DNA from 3 places in the Desulfovibrio sp. 6_1_46AFAA genome. Region 2 is predicted to be linked to each of the others. Evidence: riboswitches for the same ligand, from Rfam matches in the RefSeq annotation. Region 2 holds a riboswitch; each other region holds the start of a gene.
The links. A riboswitch is a leader RNA that binds a small molecule or an ion and turns the genes downstream of it on or off. The one in region 2 is predicted to bind cobalamin.
Positions count from the first base shown of each region.

Region 1: another riboswitch for cobalamin. It lies ahead of HMPREF1022_RS05365 (FecCD family ABC transporter permease); the one in region 2 lies ahead of metE (5-methyltetrahydropteroyltriglutamate--homocysteine S-methyltransferase).
Region 3: another riboswitch for cobalamin. It lies ahead of HMPREF1022_RS06075 (anaerobic ribonucleoside triphosphate reductase); the one in region 2 lies ahead of metE (5-methyltetrahydropteroyltriglutamate--homocysteine S-methyltransferase).

Region 1 covers NZ_JH114301.1:423,238-427,573, forward strand. Annotated here, with positions in the region: gene HMPREF1022_RS05355 (5-formyltetrahydrofolate cyclo-ligase) at 1-213, shown strand, start outside; gene HMPREF1022_RS05360 (polyphenol oxidase family protein) at 204-968, shown strand; cobalamin riboswitch at 1,638-1,830, shown strand; gene HMPREF1022_RS05365 (FecCD family ABC transporter permease) at 1,976-3,061, shown strand; gene HMPREF1022_RS05370 (ABC transporter ATP-binding protein) at 3,115-3,975, shown strand; gene HMPREF1022_RS05375 (ABC transporter substrate-binding protein) at 3,914-4,336, shown strand, end outside.
Region 2 covers NZ_JH114303.1:378,127-382,462, reverse strand. Annotated here, with positions in the region: gene metE (5-methyltetrahydropteroyltriglutamate--homocysteine S-methyltransferase) at 1-1,889, opposite strand, end outside; cobalamin riboswitch at 2,176-2,353, opposite strand; gene HMPREF1022_RS11505 (bifunctional diguanylate cyclase/phosphodiesterase) at 2,532-4,336, opposite strand, start outside.
Region 3 covers NZ_JH114301.1:603,683-608,018, forward strand. Annotated here, with positions in the region: gene HMPREF1022_RS06065 (M16 family metallopeptidase) at 1-546, shown strand, start outside; gene HMPREF1022_RS06070 (hypothetical protein) at 1,261-2,163, shown strand; cobalamin riboswitch at 2,386-2,567, shown strand; gene HMPREF1022_RS06075 (anaerobic ribonucleoside triphosphate reductase) at 2,698-4,336, shown strand, end outside.

The DNA of each region.
Region 1 (4,336 bases), on a different contig from region 2:
GATCTGCTGGTACTGCCTGGCTTGGCCTTTGACCTGCACGGCGGCCGCCTGGGCTTCGGGGGAGGGTATTATGACCGTTTTCTGGACAGCGAACTGGCCTGCCCGCGCGTGGGCCTGTGCTTCGCCTTCCAGGTTGCCAAAAATCTGCCCCTGGAACAGTGGGATCAACGCGTGCAATATCTCTGCACGGAAGAGCAGTTTCTGTGTCTGTAAGCTACATTCCTTTTCAGTTTCCCGGTCTTGAGAATGTCCGTTGCGCCTTTCAGGTCCGAGCCGCCATCCCCGGCGGGGTGTACCGCAACGGCTATGACGGCGGCAATATTTCCTTCAGCACCGAGGACGACCCGGATATTGTAACGGGCAACCGCCGTGACCTGCTGGCGGCCTTGCAGCCGCACGGCCTCACGGCTTGGGCGGAGCTCAATCAGGTGCACGGCGACGTGCTGCTCTTCGAGCCGGAAGCCGTGGCCTGCGAAATCCGGCCCACGGCGGACGGCGACGGCATGGCCGTGTCCCGGCCCGGCCTGGGCCTGCTGATCAAGACCGCGGACTGCCAGCCCATTCTGCTGGCGCACAAGAGCGGTCGATACGTGGCTGCCCTGCACGCGGGCTGGCGGGGCAACCGTTGCGATTTCCCGGGTACGGGCGTGGCCCGCTTCTGCGCGCGCTATGATCTCAAACCCTGCGACCTGCTGGCCGTGCGCGGACCCAGCCTGGGGCCGGGACGGGCGGAGTTCGTCAACTTCGAGCGGGAATGGAGCGACGACTTCCGGGCCTGGTTCGACCCGGCAACGCGGACCATGGATCTTTGGGGCCTGACCCGCCGGCAGTTGCAACAAGCCGGTCTGCCGGAGCGCCAAATCTACGGCCTGGATCTTTGCACGGCTTCCAACAACGGACAGTTCTTCTCTTACCGGCGTGAAAAAAGGTCCGGCCGTCAGGCCAGCCTGATCTGGATCACGGCCTGAGGCTGATCCGTCGCGCGTCTACCTTGGCAAGCGTATAAAAGTTCATTTAATTTATACGGCTGGTTCAATGTATTGGTATTTATCATATACTCTTTCCCAAGAGTTGGGCGAAGCCACCTTTGCTCCGCCGGAGCGAAGCGCAGGCGGATGGCTGGTGCCGGGAGAATTCTAAAAAATGCGCTGGCCGTTGCCGCGTCAGCGGCTTGCTTGAGCCGTTCACGGCGAAGCCGTGTTGCCTTAGCTGTAGCCGCAGGGCGGCGTACAGATAAGGACAGCACTGCTACGGATCAAGACAGCACCGCTACGGATAGCGACAGCGATTTTCCTAGATATAATTTTGCGTAACCAATTGCTGTCTTCATCCGTAGCTTCCTTCGTCGCAACGGCTGAAGCAAGATTCTTCGGCGTTGGCAAGGGAAATGGCGCTTTTTGCGCGGAAACCGACCGGAAGGCGGCCCAAAGGGCCGTGCCCGTTGGCGAGCCGGGCGAGCCTTACGGGCACCAAGAGCAGGGCTGTACTTCAAGTACGTGAGCGGCAAAAAACGCCGGATGACGCCGCCAACGTCGAACAGGCTGGTTTTGACGGATAATCCCGGCAAATAAGATGCCTTAAAAGCTGGAGTCAGATGCATCTGTCCGGCCGCATTGACAGGGCCGCGCGCCGCGCCTAATGTGCCCTCTGACAACGGTAGCCGGACCGGCGGAGCAACGCGGAACGGCTTGAAAAGGGAATCCCGTGTAAAACGGGAGCGGACCCGCCGCCGTGAGATCCGCAAACCGCGCCCCATTTTGTGCCACTGGAAACGGGAAGGCCGGGGCAAGGGGATCAAGCCGGAAGACCTGCCGTGCCCATTTTCGCGCTCCTGGTGCAGCTTAACTTTGAAAAAGTGCATTGCTTTGGCGTGAGATGTTCTCCGGCAACGGGTTTTTGCCGGTCAGGCAGAGGAAATACGGGCCTCTTCCAGGTATGGAAGAGGCTTTTTTTTGTCCGCATAGCCCCATATGATATGCACATAGATGCCCTTTCCCGGCCGCCCCGGACGCGGTCCCTTTGCCTTGCCCTGGCCGGGCTGGCGGCGCTCTGGCTATGCTCCCTGCCGCTGGCCTGCCTGCCGGGGCCGTTCCCGCTGGGCGTGAATGAGGTTTTCCGCGCGCTGGCCGCGAGCCTGGGCCTGGCCGCCGCTCCGGTGGACGCCTCTCAACTCCTGGTAGTGGGGCAGATCCGTCTGGCGCGGGTCTGCCTGGCGGCACTTTGCGGCGGCGCGCTGGCCGTGGCTGGCGTGGCCCTGCAAGGCGTACTGCGCAATCCCCTGGCCGACCCTTTCACCCTTGGCATTTCCGCCGGTGCGGCCTGCGGTGCCAGCATGGCTATCGCCCTGGGCGGCGTCGGCGGCGGGTTCGGCCTGTGGCTGGGGCGGATTCTAGGCCATGCGGCGGGAGTGACCCAGGCCGGGTTGGTGGCTCCCGCCGCTCTGGCCGGGGCCCTGCTGGCCCTGTGCGGCGCGCTCTGGCTGGGCCGGGGCAAGGGGGATTTCAGCCGCGAAAGCGTGATTCTGGCGGGTATTGCCGTGGCCGCCTTTCTGGGGGCCCTGGTGGCCCTGGTCAAGGCTCTCAATGAGGAATCCGTGACCAGCATCGTGTTCTGGATTCTGGGCTCGCTCCAAGGCCGGGGCTGGGACAGTCTGCCCCTGCTGCTGGCGACCCTTATTCCCGGTCTGCTGGCCGTGGGTCTGGGCTGGCGGGCCTTGGACGTGCTTTCGCTGGGCGACGAGCAGGCCGCGCAACTGGGTCTTAATGTGGGCCGGGCGCGCTTCTGGCTGTTGGCCGGGGCCAGCTGCATGACCGCCGGTTGCGTGGCCGTGGCCGGAGTGATCGGCTTTGTGGGCCTGGTAGTGCCGCATGTGCTGCGCCTTTTGCTGGGACAGGGGCACGGCCCTTTGCTGGCCGGGGCCTTTTTCGGCGGCGGCGTGCTGCTGGTCTGGGCTGACGTCCTGGCCCGCAGCGTGCTGGGCGGCGGCCAGGAATTGCCCGTGGGCGTGGTCACGGCCCTGTTGGGCGGGCCGTTTTTCGCCCTTCTGGTGCGGCGGCGCTGATGTCCGGCGCACGATCAATGGACAGGCCGCTGAGCAGAGCAGTGGAAGGGCCGATGCTGGACGTGCGCGATCTCACGGCGGGCTATGCCGGGCGGTCCGTGCTGCGCGGCGTGAGCCTGGCGGCGCGCGGCGGCGAAAGCGTAGCCCTGCTGGGACCCAACGGCAGCGGCAAAACCACCTTGCTGCGTTGCATTTCCGGCGTGCTGCGGCCCCAGGGCGGCGGCATACGTTTGGCGGACAGGCCGCTGGATGGCCTGCGTCCGCGCGAACGCGCCCGGCTGGCGGCCGTGGTGCCGCAACGCGCGGAATGCCCGTCCGGCCTGAGTGTGCGTCAGATGGTCCTGCTGGGGCGCTATCCCTACCTCTCCTGGCTGGGCGGCTACGGACGGCGGGACTACGCCGCCGTCGGACAGGCCCTGGCCGCCACCGGAGCCGCCGCTCTGGCCGCGCGTCGCGTGGGGGAGCTTTCCGGCGGGGAACTGCAGCGGGTGCTGCTGGCGCGGGCTCTGGCCCAGGAGAGCCCGCTGCTCCTGCTGGACGAGCTGGCCGCTGGTCTGGATCTGGCCCGCATGGTGGAACTTTTTGATCTGCTGGAGCGCCGTCGGGCCGCCGGGGCCTGCGTGCTCATGGCCATGCACGACTGCAATCTGGCCGCCTTGTATGCAACCAGGCTCATGGGCCTGAAAAACGGCCGGGTACTCTTTGACGGCCCCGTGTCCGAGGTCTTCACCGAGGAGAGACTCAGTGTTCTGTACGATATTCCCATCCGGGTTTTTTCGCATCCGCGCTGGGGCCTGCCCCAGGCGCTGCTGGGGCGCGCTTCCGGGCCGTGGAGCAACGGCGCCGTCAATTTTGCTGCTGGTTCTGCTGCTGACGGGCCTGAATCCGGCCCCGGTTCAGGCGGCTCCCATTGAGGTGGTTGACGACACGGGCGTCACGCTGACTCTGGATAAACCGGCCGAGCGGATCATCGCCCTGTACGGCGCCTACAACGAGCTGCTGCTGGCCTTGGACGCGCGCGACCTGCTGGTGGCGCGCACCGTGGCCGACGCCCATCTGCCGGAGCTGGCCGGTCTGCCCGCCATAGGCACCCATATGCGGCCCAATGCGGAACTGATCGTGGCTCAGAAGCCGGATCTGGTGCTTCAGCTCGCCGGACGGCGCGAGGCGCTGTTGCAGACCGAAGCCCTGCGTAAACTGGGCATCAATGTGCTGACGTTTGAGATGGATTCTTTTGACAAGATGTTCGATGTGCTGGAAAAGCTGGGGCGTCTC
Region 2 (4,336 bases):
CCGGACGCGGCCAGACGGAAGGCGTCCACCGCCCGGCGCAGATAGTCTTCCGCCGCAGCTTTGGTCAGGGGCATACCTTCCCGCAGGGCCGCTTCGTCGATCTGGATGATGCGGATGCCCGCCTTTTCCAGATCCAGCACTTCGTCGCGGATAGCCAGGGCGATCTGTTTGCAGACTTCGCCGCGTTCCAGGTCCTCGCGAACGAAGCTCCAGCAGAGAATCGTCACCGGGCCGGTCAGCATGCCCTTGACCGGTTTTTGCGTGAGCGACTGCGCGTAGAGAATCCAGTCCACGGTCATGGGCCGCTTGCGGTACACGTCGCCGTAGATGACGGGCGGCTTTACGCAGCGGCTGCCGTAGCTCTGCACCCAGCCATTCTGCGTAAAGCAGAAGCCGCCGAGCTGCTGGCCGAAATATTCCACCATATCGTTGCGTTCAGCCTCGCCATGCACAAGGACGTCCAGGCCCAGTTTCTCCTGCTTTGCGATGCAGTTTTTGATTTCTTGTCTGATGGCGGCCAGATAGTCCGCTTCCGGCATGTCGCCCCGCTTGTAGTCCAGGCGTGTTTTACGGATGGCGGCGGTCTGCGGGAAGGAGCCGATGGTCGTGGTGGGCAGCGGGGGCAGGTTGAGCCAGGACTGCGCGGCATGCCGTTGCGGATAGGCCGAGCGGCGGGAAAGCTGGTCCGGCGTGACGGCGGACGCGCGTCGGCGCACGGCGTCAATGCGGCTGTCGGCATGCCCGGCAGCCGCCCGCAATACGGCGGCATTGGCCGCCAGGGCCGCGTGGTCGCTGTTTTCCGCGATGTTTCGCAGGTCGGTCAGCTCCGCGCACTTCTGCACGGCAAAGGCCATGCGGTTCCGGATGTGCTCCGGCAGGGTTGTTTCTTTCTCCAGGTCCACAGGGCAGTGCAGCAGCGAGCAGCTTGATCCCAGCAAAACCCGTTCCGTGCCGAGCGCGGCGACGGCCCGCGTGACAAGGGGCAGGATTTGGGCGTAATCGCTTTTCCAGATATTGCGTCCGTTCACCACGCCGAGCGAAAGCGCCGTGTCGGCGGGGAGCTTGTCCAGAACGGCATCCAGTTGTTCCCTGCCGCGCACAATGTCCACATGCAGCGTTGCGCAGCCGGAAGCGAGGGCTAGATCCAGATTCCGGCAGAGCGGGCCGAAATAGGTCGTCAGCATGAGCTTGCCGTTGCCGGCCGCGTTCAGGGCCGCGTAGACCTCCCGAAAAGCCACGCTCGCCTCTTGCGGCAGAAGTTCCGTGCAGAGCACGGGTTCCTCAACCTGGATGCGGTCGCACAAGGGCGCAAGAAGCGTAAAAAGGTCGGCATAGGCGGCCGTAACCGCGTCCAGACGCTCCCACTTGCGCGCGCCGTTGCGGGCTTTTGCCAGGGCCAGCCAGGTGAACGGACCGATCAGGGCCGGTTTCGGCGAAAAGCCGAGTTCCCCGGCCAGCCTTGTATCCGCGACCAGCGGGTGCTCTTCGCGATGCCAAGGCGTATCGGCATCGATTTCCGGCACAAGATAGTGGTAGTTGGTGTCAAACCACTTGGTCATTTCCAAGGCCGGGATGTTGCGCCGCGCATCGCCGCGCGCCATGCTGAAATACAGATCCGGGTGCGCGTCCTTGAGGCAGGGGGCAAAGCGGGGAGGCATTGCGCCGAGCATGCGGGTTATGTCCAGCATGCGGTCATAGAGTGAAAAATCGCCTGTGGTCACATAGTCAAGACCGGCGTCTTGCTGGATGCGCCAATGGCGTTTCTTCAGCGCCGTGCAGGTTTCGGCAAGCGCTTCAGCGGCAAGATCGCCTTTCCAGAAGGCTTCGAGAGCCTGTTTCAGCTCCCGCTGTTTTCCGATGGACGGGAAACCGAGAATGTGAGTTCGCATGGGATGCTCCTTTCAAAAGAGTTGAAAGGGCAGTCCATTTCACGTGCGTCCGGAGCCGGAATACAGGGATGCATCCGGAGAGGGCGGTCCGACTTTGTGCGGGACAAACCGCTCCGCGCGGGCTTTCAGGAAAATCCGCGCCGCGAAATTGCCGCACGGCGCATCCGCCGGTGGGCCGTGGAACGCAAAACAGCGGAGATGCCGGGCCGTTGGGCGGCAATTTCAAACGTAAGCTCCAGTCCGGGCAAATGCCTATACGCGAGACAGTACTGCCGTGCCGCACCAATCGCGGCCATTGTGACAAGTCGTCTCCTGACTTCCGGCCCGTGCTCGCCTTGCCTTCCCGTTCGTCCGTGTCGAACAGTGGCTTCGGTTGGGTTTGTCCCGGTTACAGTGGCGCGTCCGTAGCGGATTTACACCGCTTTCCGTTTATCATCACAATATCTAGATAAATTGATATATGCTTTGGCCTGCGCTGTCAAGCATTGCCGAGGGACAAGCCCACGGGGCGAAGGCGTGGAAAATCGCCGCACGAGGGCGGTGTTCAATGGGGGGGCGGGCATGAATTGGGAGCGGCGTTGCCCCCCGACGGCCTTTCCGAGAGGCGCACGGATCAGGAAAAGCTTCCGGCAATGCGGCGGTTCAGTATTCCCGGTCCGGAGCGTTCAAGCCCAGGGGCAGGTTCAGGCGGCGGGCTTCCTCCTGGAGGCTGGGGTCCACCCAGAAGGCCTTTTCCTGCACAAAGCTGAGCACCTCGAATTCTTCGGGATCCACCGGGCGCGAGTAATAGTAGCCCTGGGCGTAATTGCAGCCGATGCTGAGCAGAAAGCGCGCCTGCTCCACAGTTTCCACGCCTTCGGCGATGATTTTCATCTTGAGCTGGCGGGCCAGGGTGACGGTGTTGCGGGCTACGATCTGGCCGCGTTCATTGTCCGTGCCGTCACTGATGAAGGTGCGGTCCAGCTTGACGATGTTGAAGGGCAGGGCGCGCAGGGTGCTCAAGGAGGAATAGCCCGTGCCGAAATCGTCCATGGAAAAGACGAAGCCCTGTTCCTGGAGGTCGTTCATGACCCGGATCAGGGTTCTTTCGCTTTCAAAAAAGGCGCTTTCCGTGAGTTCCAGTTCCAGCAGGTGCCGGGGCAGGCGGTATTTGTCGGTCAGGGTCAGCAGCTTGCCGCAGAAACGGTCGTCGTTGAAGTGCATGCGGGAGACGTTAATGGACACGGGCGTGGGCCGATAGCCCTTGTCCAGCCAGAGGCGCAGCATTTTACAGGTCTGTTCCCAGATGTACTCGTCAAAACGGACGATGAAGCCGTTGCGTTCGAACAGCGGCACAAAGCGGCCCGGCAGGATCAGCCCGTCCGTGGGGTGTTGCCAGCGGGCCAGGGCCTCGGCCCCCACAATTCGGCCGCTGGAAATCTCCACCTTGGGCTGGAGGTAGAGCACGAACTGGCCTTTTTCCAGGGCCTCGTGCATCTGGTCCTTGATATTATTTTCATCCAGCAGCCGGGCGCGCAACTCGCCGTCGTAAAAGGCGTAGTTGGTCAGATCGCTGCCTTTGACGGTTTTCAGGGCCAGATGGGCCCAGTCGCAGAGCACGTGCACCGGGGTCCTGCGTTTTTCCACCGGGCAGATGCCGAAAAAGAGCATGACACGGTAGGATTGGGTATATTCGCGCAACTGGCGCGAGAGCCAGCCCACAAAATGTCGGACCCGCTCGCGGTCGCCCGCGAGGCAGGCCACAAACACGTCGCCGGACAGGCGGGCGAAGGTTTCCAGCCGTTTGTCGATCTGTTCGCGCACAAGATGGGCGATGGCCCGCAGCAGGCGGTCGCCTTCCTCCAGGCCGAACATTTCGTTGATGCCTTTGAAGCCCGCCACGTCGAAACGCACGATATGCCGCGGCCCGTCGCCCTGGCGGATCAGCAGGTCGGCCTTTTCAAAAAAGGTCTGCATGTTGTACGCGCCGGTCAGGGGGTCGTATTCAGCCCTGAAGTGCAGGGCCTGCGTGGCCCGGGTGACTTCGTCCACGTCGTTGATGGTGCCGATGTAGCGGATGCCGAGGTCCGGGTCGGTCAGGCAGGTATAGGTGACCCTGCACCAGATGAAGCGCCCGTCCCGGCGGCGCAGGCGCACGGTCATCTCGCCCGAGGAGGCGCCCTGTTCCAGCGCGTTCAGGCAGTCCTTGAAGATCCCCCCGTCCTCCGGGGAAAGCACATTGTCCTCGCGCCAGACGTCAAAAAGCCAGCGGCCGTTGTAATCGCCCGCCAACAGTTGCGGAATGTGCGGCGAGGTGTAGGTGGGCTGATTGTCGCGCCATTCGAACACCAGGGTATTGGTGTGGTCCAGCACGGCCTTGTAACGCAGCTCGTCCAGCCGCCGACGCTGGAGCAGGGCGTTTTCGCGGGCCAGGCCGACGGCGCGTTTCTGTTCGTCTACATCCTGCA
Region 3 (4,336 bases), on a different contig from region 2:
AGAGCGCTCAGCCTGAATCTGCCGGGCCGTAATCAGGCCCATCTCCTGCAGATCTTCAAAACCGTGCCGCCCACCCATCCGGACGCGCCTGCCCTGATGCTGCTGCAATCCGTGCTTTCGGGCCAGAGCGGCCTGCTGTTTGCCAGCCTGCGCGACGAGCAGGGCCTGGGCTATACCGTAACCGCCTTCAACCGCAGCATGCCGGAGACGGGCTTCATGGCCTTTTACATCGGCACCACGCCGGACAAGCTGGAGCAGGCCCGGCGGGGCTTTGCCGGGATCATTGCCGAAATCAAGGCCAAGCCGCTGCCCAAGGCCCTGTTGGCCGCCGGAAGCAACCGCCTGCTGGGCGAATACCTGCGCGAGAGGCAAAGCCTGGCGGACCGCGCCGGTGAGGCGGCCACGGATGCCGTGCTGCACTATCCCCAGGATTTCCAGAAGCAGTTGCTGGACAAGGCCGCCACGCTGGCCCCGGCTGATTTGCAGGCCGTGGCCCGCAAGTATCTGGAACCGGCCAATGCCTATGAGGTAACCCTGCTGCCGTAGGAGCCGCTCCCAACGTGCTTTCATTCTCTCCTGCGCGAGGCCCGTTCCATGCGAAGTTCGAATATGCTTTACCATGCGTCCTGCGCCGGAATTCGCTTTCTTGGGCAGGGAATGAAACTTCCAACCTAGAGCCATTTCACTTTGAAATTGCTCTGGCGGCTGCGTAAGCAGGCGCTCGCCACGAGCGTCAGCCGTTGGCGGCTATGCCGCCGTACGGACATCGAGAGCAGAGCGAGCGGCTTAAAAACTTTGAGAATGTCAATTCTCAAAGTTAATCTGCTTAGAATATCCCCGGCGTTCGCAGGTTTTGTCTGAACAGCGCCCCGTCGCGGTCAAGTTCGACCGGGACGGGGCGCTGTTGCGACTTTACAGAACGCGTCCGCGTGAGCTATCCATGAAAAATCCTTGGGAAATAGGGCAGGTTAACGTTGAAAGATCCCCTGCTCCGGTGCTCACTCGCGTGGCCGCCCGCGCCTGAGGCAAAGGGCTGAAACTCAGTCCCACCGGGCGTCAGCTATTGCCGCCGGGGCTTGCCTGAACCGTTCATGGCGAAGCCTGGCTGTAGCCGCAACGCGACAGACGAGGACAGCATTGCTGCGAATAACGACAACAGCCGGCTGAGGTCAGCGCCGGCTTTGAGAATGGCAATTCCCCAACTTGCTCTGTGCCAAAGGACATGGCATGCATCCTTGGTGATGACAGGAGATCCGCGTAATGCCCCTCTGCCTCTGGCGTCCGAATATCGCAACCGCCCTGGAATACGCCCGTGACCGGGCCCTTCCGGTCCAACTCACCTTTGACGGCCGTCCGCGCGAAGCGGGACCTCTGCTCTGCACCGTAACCTTTACCGCCCGCGACATCACGGTCCTGTCCACGGCGGAGCCCCTGATTCCCGCTGAACTGAAGGGCGGGGAGTGCCGCATCTATTTCAAGCCGGATATCGAGGCGAAGCCGGAAGAGGCCAGGGACGGGCAGGAAGAGAGCGGTAAGGCTGCCGTCGCGCGGCACGGTTTTTATTGCAACTGCCGCGTGCAGGACGTGCGGCGCGACGCCGGAAACGCCCTGACCGAGATCACGCTCAAGACGCCTTTCCGTTCCTTATGGCGGGAGTTGCGTCGGCACGAACGGCTGCGCCTGGGGCCGGGCATGCTCAAAAAATTCCGCTTCTGGTTCGCGCCCATGTTGCCGGAGCAGCGCGGCCAGGTGCAGATCTATATGAGCCGTTACAGCCAGGATCTGGAACGGAAAATACGCCTGATCGACGTCTCCGCCGGTGGTGCGTTCGTGCGGCTGGTCGATTACGATCTGCTCAACGACATTGATATTGATCAGAATACGCTCTGCCTGCTCTATCTGGACTGCAACGGCCCGGAAGGAGAGTCCCGCAAGTTTTTTCTGGCTGCCCACAGCGTGCTTGTCGGTCGGAATAAAAAGGACAGCGCTCTGAATCTGCATTTGCGTTTTGTGCGCTATCTGTCCGCAGCGCGGCGGGATGCCGTGCTGGACTGGCAGCCAGTGGGCGAGGAGGGCGTGCCCGGTCTGGACCTCTGGATCACGGCGCGGCTCGGCGGCCCGTCAGGGAGAGGAGCCGAAAGCCAGGCCGCCCCGGCGCGGTGAACCGGCGGGGGCGGCAAGATGCTCCTGCCCGGCATCGTCGGCGATGAAACCATCCGGCGCTACCTTTTGGAGGGCATGGCGGCCCGGCACTGTGGCCGGAGCGCTGACGGTCGTCGCCGTAGGGCCGTACCCTTAAAATTTATCTTTTAAATTCAATATGTTGCTACGAAGCAAGGAAGCCTTTTTTCGCGCCTCTGATTGACAGAAAGGGGCTGTTTTGACTATCTCTAGAGATACGGAAGCGCCCTTCGGGGCTTAATAGGGAATCCCGTTCAAATCGGGAGCGGACCCGCCGCCGTGCGCCGAACTGATGCCGCTTTTCCTTGCGCGCCACTGGATTCGCTCCGGGAAGGCCGAAAAGCGAGCCGGCAAGCCGGAAGACCTGCTTTCATTCATCGTCTTTGAGGACGGACCGCCGGCAACGGGGCTTTTGCCGTCAGGTCTTGCAGTGAGGATAAATGCGCTTCCTCCTCCGCCTGTGTTGCGGGCGGAGGTTTTTTATTCCATACAGCCCCTCCATGCCTGGAGTTTTTCATGCCCGCCAGTATTATGAAACGGGACGGTGCGTCCGTGCCCTTTGATTCGGTCAAGATTCTCAACGCCATCACCAAAGCCAATCAGGCTGTGGGCGGCGAGGACATGTCGCCCACGGACCTGCTTTTCGTCACCGAAAAAGTCTGCAGAAAGCTGGATGAGCGCAGCCTCCGCCATGTGGAAGAAATTCAGGACGTGGTGGAAGAAACGCTGATCCAGTACGATTACGCCAAAACCGCCAAGGCCTATATTCTCTACCGCGCGGAGCACGCCAAGATCCGCAACGCGGAATCCTACCTGATGGATATCTACAAAAAGCTGACGTACTCCCCGGCCATCCGGGAGGACATCAAGCGGGAGAACGCCAATATTGACGGCGACACGGCCATGGGCACCATGCTCAAGTACGGTTCCGAGGGCTCCAAATTCTTCATCGACAATTATATCCTGCCCAAGGACGCCTCGGCCGCGCACCTTAACGGCGATATCCATATTCATGACAAAGATTTCTACATGCTCACCGAAACCTGCTGCCAGATCAATCTGATCCCGCTGTTCAAAAATGGTTTCTCCACCGGGCACGGCTATCTGCGTGAGCCCAATTCCATTGAAAGCTATTCGGCCCTGGCCTGCATAGCCATTCAGGCCAACCAGAATGAAATGCACGGCGGCCAGAGCGTGCCGCACTTTGACTATGCCATGGCCGAGGGCGTGATCAAGACCTATGCCAAGGAATACCGCAAGGCCTTCTGCGCCTGCCTGCGCATTGCCGGGGGCCTGGACGCGGCCGCTGCGGAGGAACTGGCCGGGAAACTGCTGGATGCCGTGGGCGTGCGCCCGAGCATGGCCGGAGCCGATGCTCTGGGCCGCGCGCTGACCGAAGCGGCTCCCGAACAGTGGAAAGAACTGACGGAACGCGCCCACGCCTATGCCGTGGACGAAGCTTTGGCCAATACGGACCGGCGCGTGTACCAGGCCATGGAGGCCCTTATCCATAACCTGAATACCATGAATTCCCGGGCCGGGGCCCAGGTGCCGTTCAGCTCCATCAACTACGGCACGGACGTCTCCGCCGAGGGCCGGATGGTCATGAAAAACCTGCTCTTGGCCACCCAGGCCGGTCTGGGCAACGGCGAGACTTCCATTTTCCCGGTGCAGATTTTCAAGGTCAAGGAAGGGGTCAACTACAATCCTGAGGACCCCAACTACGATTTGTTCAAACTGGCCATGGAAACCTCGGCCAAACGCCTTTTCCCCAATTTCAGCTTTCTTGACGCCCCCTTCAACCTCCAGTACTACAGGGACGGTTATTACGACAGCGAAGTGGCCTATATGGGCTGCCGCACGCGTGTGCTGGGCAATGTGTATGATCCGGAGCGCCAGGTGACCTGCGGACGCGGCAATCTGAGCTTCACCTCCGTGAACCTGCCGCGCCTGGGCCTGGAAGCCCGTAATGATCCGGAAAAGTTTTACGCCCTGCTGGATGAGAAGATCGACCTGGTCTTCCGGCAGTTGCTGCACCGGCTCAAGATCCAGAGCGCCAAAAAGGTGCGCAACTATCCCTTCCTCATGGGCAACGGCATCTGGCTGGATTCCGGCAAGCTGGACTGGGACGACGGCATAGGGGAAGTGCTCAAGC